DNA from 2 places in the Sporosarcina sp. P17b genome. Region 2 is predicted to be linked to the other one. Evidence: riboswitches for the same ligand, from Rfam matches in the RefSeq annotation. Region 2 holds a riboswitch; the other holds the start of a gene.
The links. Region 2 has a riboswitch for S-adenosylmethionine ahead of mtnK (S-methyl-5-thioribose kinase). Riboswitches for the same ligand answer to the same signal wherever they lie in the genome.
Positions count from the first base shown of each region.

Region 1: it holds a riboswitch for S-adenosylmethionine, as region 2 does, so the genes downstream of both, CSV76_RS12020 (methionine ABC transporter ATP-binding protein) here and mtnK (S-methyl-5-thioribose kinase) in region 2, are expected to answer to the same signal.

Region 1 covers NZ_PDYP01000010.1:41,103-44,521, forward strand. Annotated here, with positions in the region: gene CSV76_RS12000 (arsenate reductase family protein) at 1-102, shown strand, start outside; gene gcvH (glycine cleavage system protein GcvH) at 179-559, shown strand; gene CSV76_RS12010 (toprim domain-containing protein) at 621-974, shown strand; gene CSV76_RS12015 (thioredoxin family protein) at 967-1,266, shown strand; SAM riboswitch class I at 1,316-1,421, shown strand; gene CSV76_RS12020 (methionine ABC transporter ATP-binding protein) at 1,506-2,531, shown strand; gene CSV76_RS12025 (methionine ABC transporter permease) at 2,524-3,192, shown strand; gene CSV76_RS12030 (MetQ/NlpA family ABC transporter substrate-binding protein) at 3,258-3,419, shown strand, end outside.
Region 2 covers NZ_PDYP01000017.1:13,563-16,981, reverse strand. Annotated here, with positions in the region: gene CSV76_RS14535 (2,3-diketo-5-methylthiopentyl-1-phosphate enolase) at 1-764, opposite strand, end outside; gene mtnK (S-methyl-5-thioribose kinase) at 764-1,969, opposite strand; SAM riboswitch class I at 2,043-2,145, opposite strand; gene CSV76_RS14525 (glycerol-3-phosphate dehydrogenase/oxidase) at 2,361-3,419, shown strand, end outside.

The DNA.
Region 1 (3,419 bases), on a different contig from region 2:
GCTTCAGACGGAATGCTCATCAAACGTCCACTCGTGTCGGACAACCAAAAAGTGACCGTTGGTTTCAATGAAACAACATTCGCAGAAACATGGAAGAAATGATCTAGAATCTTGTCTTTACGCGGGAACTATGGCAAACTAAAGATAGATAAACTATTATATTTTTGGAGGTAACGACATGAGCACACCAAAAGATTTACGTTATTCAGAAGAGCACGAATGGGTAAAAGAAGAAGACGGTAAATACCGTATCGGAATCACACATTTTGCACAGTCTGAACTAGGGGATATCGTATTCGTTGAACTCCCACAAGTTGGCGATCAATTGAAATCTGACGAGCCTTTCGGAAGCGTTGAATCAGTGAAAACTGTTTCTGAATTGTATGCTCCACTAACTGGTAAAGTTGTAGAAGTGAACGAAAACCTTGAAGACAGCCCTGAATTGGTTAACGAATCTCCATACGAAGGTGCATGGATGGTTGTAGTTGAAATCGATGACAAAGCTGAATTGGATGCGTTAATGACAGCTGAACAATACGAAGAAATGACAGCTGAATAATCATCACAAAGGAAAGCGCTGGAACGTCTCAGCGTTTTTTTTACACTCTAGGAGGAAGCGCATGGACCTGAAAGTTCTCATTGTAGAAGGCGGTTCGGATCGTAAGCGGTTAGTGCCGATCCTTGCAGAGCCTGTAGAGATTCTTTGTACGAATGGTACCATCAGTGCGTACCACATCGAAGAACTGCTTGAGCCGTACGAGCAACATGAAATCTTCATATTTTTGGATGCGGACGCGTCAGGTGAATCCATTCGAAAGCTGTTCAAACAACTGTATCCGGAAGCTAGACACCTATACACGGATCGTCTCTATCGTGAAGTGGAGACGACGCCTATCAAGCTATTGGCCAGCATTTTAGCTGCCGCCAATTTTAAAGTACATCCTAAATTTTTGGCAGGTGGAACACATGAATAATTGGTCAATCGAAGACTGGAAACATGCAAAGGCGGCGGAGCAAATAGCCGCTTTTTATTTATTTACACCTATGTGTGGTACCTGTGCAGTCGCTTCGAAAATGTTAACGGTAATAGAAGCGATGCGACCGGAATTGCCCATTGGAAAAGCGGATTTGAATTACGTCCAGGATATTGCAATCGAATATGAAGTAGAGAGCGTTCCTTGTTTGCTCATTCAACGAAAAGGCGAGCCGATAGAAAAAATTTACGCTTTTCAATCTGTACCTTATCTACTGGAGAAGCTCAGTTGACAATAGAATTCGAAGTATGGTATAAGTAGATAATCAATTGAATACGTAACTCTTATAAAGAGCGGTGGAGGGAAGTGCCCTATGAAGCCCGGCAACCGTCACATATGTGAAATGGTGCCAATTCACTCAAAGTGTAATGCTTTGATAGATGAGAGAAATGTTAACGTACATATGTATATACGTTGGACCTTTCTGCTCAACTGCAGGAAGGTCTTTTTAAATTAAAGGTGGTGCGGAAAATGATTCAACTAGCAAACGTTCATAAAAGGTTCCAATTGAACCGTTCAGAAATTGTCGCAGTAGATGATGTGACATTTGACATCGAAGAAGGAGAAATTTTCGGCGTCATCGGATACAGCGGAGCAGGTAAAAGTACATTGATCAGACTACTGAATGGTCTTGAAACTCCGACGTCCGGTAGTATTAAGATTAATGAACAGGAAATGACGACGTTAAAAGGTGCAGGCTTGCGCAATGCGCGACAGAAAATCAGCATGATCTTTCAACACTTTAATTTGTTGTGGTCGAGAACGGTAGAAGAGAATATCATGTTTCCTCTTGAAATCGCTGGCGTGAAGAAATCGGCACGCAAGCAAAAAGTCAAAGAACTAATTGATTTAGTTGGATTGACAGGACGCGAAAAGGCGTATCCATCACAACTTTCAGGCGGTCAGAAGCAACGTGTCGGTATTGCACGTGCCCTTGCAAATGATCCGGAAGTATTGCTTTGTGATGAAGCGACATCCGCACTCGATCCAGAAACAACGAATGCTATTCTGGATTTATTAACGGATATTAATGAACGTCTTGGACTGACAATTGTTTTGATTACGCATGAAATGCATGTCATTCGTAAGATCTGTAATCGGGTGGCGGTCATGGAAGCCGGAAAAGTGATGGAAATCGGTAACGTGTTGGACGTTTTCCAATCTCCACAGGCTGATATTACGAAGCGTTTCATTTCACAAGTGACAGATACTGGTGATACGGATGCAGCGATGGCTCATTTACAAGAAGAAGTACCTCAAGGGAAGCTAGTGAAGTTAGCCTTCATTGGAGAGCGTACGGAACAGCCAGTGCTTGCTGAGTTAATCCGTAAATTTCCAATTGACGTCAACATCGTACAAGGGAATATTTCGACTACGCGTGACGGCGCATATGGCACATTAGTACTTCAATTGGTAGGCGATACAGCGATCATTGATGAAGCAATCGTCTTCTTAGATGCCAATGAAGTAAAGACGGAGGTGCTGCTACATGATTGAGCAATGGTTCCCGAATGTTGACTGGGACAAAATGTGGCTTGCGACAGGCGAGACGCTCTATATGTCCGCATACTCGACATTCTTTACGTTCGTTTTTGGTATCGCACTTGGACTTATATTGTTTTTGACTAGCCCAGGACAATTATGGGCTAATAAAATGATTAACGTTATTACTGGCGCGTTCGTGAATATATTCCGATCAATTCCATTCATCATTTTAATTATTTTACTTATCCCATTTACAAAGTTATTGTTTGACAGCATGCGTGGACCGAATGCGGCATTGCCTGCGTTAATCATCGGGGCGGCTCCATTTTACGGACGCATGGTATTGATCGCGTTGCAGGAAATCGATAAAGGGGTTATCGAAGCAGCTCGCTCAATGGGTGCCAAAACATCCACTATTATTTTCAAGGTCTTGTTGCCTGAATCGATGCCAGCATTGGTTTCTGGAATTACGGTGACATCTATTGCACTTGTCGGCTATACGGCGATGGCAGGGGTCATTGGTGCTGGAGGGCTCGGTACACTTGCGTATTTAGAGGGGTTCCAGCGTAGCAGGGAAGACGTTACGATCATGGCAACGATTTTAGTATTGGTTGTCGTATTCATCATCCAAATTATTGGTGATCTCATTGTAAAACGTTTGGACAAACGGTAATAGGATTTTCAGGGTAACCTGTTGACCATAAAACATTCCATTAATGGAGAGGGAGAAATGTGGAGATGAAGAAATTTTTATTCGGTTTATTCGCAGCAGTATTAGTGCTTGCACTGGCAGCATGCGGAACGAAAGACGATAGCAAGGACGGGGCAGCACCAGATGTGGACGAGGCTGAAAAAGGCGAGAAAACAACATTGACAGTAGGGGCGTCTAACACGCCACAC
Region 2 (3,419 bases):
CCGGATAATGCGGAATGTGCCACAATCGGCAAACTGATATTGTTATTTTCACGCAGCGTTTGAAGTACATCCAAACCGTACGCGTGGACGTTGAATAATAACGCGTTCGCGCCAAGCGCTGCCGCCTGTTCCGCCTTGTCGTGAAGCTCATTCGTCCGTCCCGACAAGTTCACTGCATACAATGCCCGATTTCCGGTCTGTTCATAATGCCGATCGATAATGTCTTTTGCTGTTGTAATTCGCTTGTAAAACGGTGTTAATTCATTCTCAAAAAGAATTTCATCGTCTTTGATGAGATCGACACCGCCGGCTAACAGTTCTTCCAGTTGGGCTGAGAAAAAGGAAAGATCTCTTCCCATGACTCCCTTGAAGATGGCTTTCAGTAATGGGCGATCCATTACATTCAACTGCTCGCGAATCCCTTTCGTACCGAATCGTGGCCCTGGAAATTGTGCGAGCAATTGTTTGCCAAAATCCAAGTCGATTAATTCATAGCCTTCAAAAAAGGATAACTTGCCATAGACAGTCGTGAAAATCGCGGGAAGGTCTGCCGAATAATTAGCGGACGGATAAAAGATTTTCACCGTGTCCTTTACTTCCCCTTTTTCCACAGAAACAACTTCACCTTTATGGTGCTTCAATTGCTGCTGTTCAAGATGCGGAATGTCTGTCCAAGACCCAATTGTAAGCCCTAGGGCATGTTGCTCCGCTATTTTTTCTTGCTCTGGATGTGTCGGAAATAGATAAGTGGCTGTAACTCCCATTAAAATTCCTCCTTGTGATTACTGTCGATGAACCAGCTCTCCAATTCTTCCAAAGAGCGTATTGCGTGACGGTTAAGTATCAAATACTTTCCGAGCTCCAACACTTTTTTCCTTCTGGTCATTCTTTTTTGTTCATCTTCTTCATAATTCAAATCGTCAATTTGTGCAATACCTATGGAGCGGCGGACCAATTCGCACCCTGCATACCCCAGCATATCGGCAAATTTTCCGTCCATTACATGCGTCAGAAAACCCTCGAGTTGTGTATAAGGCTCATTGGATTCTTCTCTCCATAATTGGGCGAATGTATCGGTGTACGCATACCATGTTTCCCGCGCTTGTTCATAGCGCTTCGTTTGAAATTCAGGATGACCGATTCCATTTAACAACAAGCTTGCGATGAAATGCCCCATGTCAAATCCGAAAGGCCCAAAACAAGCAAACTCGGTATCGAATACAACTGTTTTGTCATCCCCCATGAATATTGCACCACTATGTAAGTCGCTATGAATGAGAGCATCCGCTTTCGTCATGAACTTATGTTTTAACTTCGCCACTTCCAGCTTTAACTGGTGATCTTGACTCAGAAATAACACATCATTTTTCAGGCCTTCTTCAAAGTAATTGCTGTCATGCGAATTGTAGGGACAATCGAAAGAAAGCTCTTCCGTCATTTCCCGCATGGCTGGATTTGTAAAAGAAGCATTCAATTCTTTCTTTACTTTTGGATCTAGGTAGAAATCGGACGTATAAAAAGTGGTTTTCGCACTGAATACACCTATGTCCTTCGCAAATACGGCAGATTCCGTCCCATTATTCAAAGCCGTGCGTCCCATTTCCATCGGATGCATGTCTTCCATCACAACAATTGCCATGATTTCATCCAGATGATGCACTTTCGGAACAGAACCGGGAATGATATTATCGTATTCCTGTAATACTTTTGCTTCTAGGACGACCCGGTCAATCGGAATAGGCATCGACTCCCCTACAATCCTCGCGTAAGGTACAGCCTGTTTGAGTATCAAGCTCTTCTGTTCCCCGGTTAATCGATAAACATGATTAATCTTCCCATCACTTACCTCCGTCACAATCACTTGTTCCTGTTCACTAAAGAAGTCACGCTTTTTAACATACTTCACAATTTCATTGATTTCTAAGAATGCATAGGTTGCTAGTTCCTGATGACTACTTGATATATTCATGTCATTTCCTCCTTCTGTATCGTCTATGATGATAAAAAAACCCCTTCAGTTAAGAAGAGGTTTTTCACACAACTTCTTATCTATCAGCATAAATGCTGTAAGAATTAGCACCGTGCTCAATTGAGTCGGTTGCCGGGCTTCATCGGGCTTTTCCCTCCACCTGCTCCTGATAAGAGTATATTTATTATTTTTAATTACCATTAGATTCGCACAACGCATATGAAATTATAGCATGACTCTTACCCATTGTCTATTTTATCGAAACCCACCAAATAGTTAAAACACTTTCTACATGTTACTATTTCTAAACCTTTTGTAAATCAATAGATTTAGTTATCTAAATTGTAGTATAATTAATGAACGAATACAATATGTGGAGGCTTTAAATAGAATGAGTGAACAACCTAATGGATTACAAAAAAATGAAGTGCTTGCAAGATTACAAGCGGAAGAATTTGATGTATTAATCATCGGGGGCGGAATCACGGGGGCTGGAATCGCCTTAGATGCAGCCAGTCGTGGAATGAAAACAGTACTTGTGGAAATGCAGGATTTTGCTGCAGGGACGTCCAGCCGTTCTACAAAAATGATCCATGGCGGCTTGCGATACCTGAAAAATCTTGAAGTGAAGATCGTTGCGGAAGTAGGTAAAGAGCGGGCGGTCGTCTATGAAAATGGACCCCATGTGACGAACCCAGAGTGGCTGCTTTTGCCAATTTATAAGGACGGTTCAATGGGTAAATTCACTACCTCCATCGGATTGCGCGTCTATGACTTTTTGGCGGGCGTGAAAAAAGAAGAACGAAAAAGCATGTTGACCAGAGAAAGAGCGTTGCATGCGGAGCCTAAACTCAAGCAAGAAGGGTTACTTGGAGCTGGCCGTTTCGTCGAATACAGATCGGATGATGCGAGACTGACGATTGAAGTGATGAAAGAAGCTGTTAGTCAAGGCGCAACTGTATTCAATTATACAAAAGTAACTGATTTTATTTACAATGGAGGAAAAGTTGCAGGCGTATGCGTGGTCGACCAGCTAAATGGCAAAATAAGTGAAATACGCGCAAAAACAATAGTGAACGCCGCCGGGCCATGGGTAAATACATTGAGGGAGAAAGACAACTCCTTGGATTCAAGGGAAATTCGTTTGACGAAGGGCATTCATCTCGTTTTTGACCAAAGTGTATTCCCTTTGAATCAGATTGTTTACTTTGACACACCGGATGGCCGGATGGTATTGGCAATCCCACGGGACGGGAAAACGTACGTTGGGACGACAGACACTGATTACAAAGGGGACATGGTTCATCCCCGAATGACCGTAAGCGACCGCGATTACTTGATGGCCGCAATTGCTCTCATTTTTCCGAAGTTGACCATTGCGGCGAGCGATATTGAATCCAGCTGGGTTGGGCTACGGCCTTTAATCAATGAAAAAGGTAAAGGGGCATCC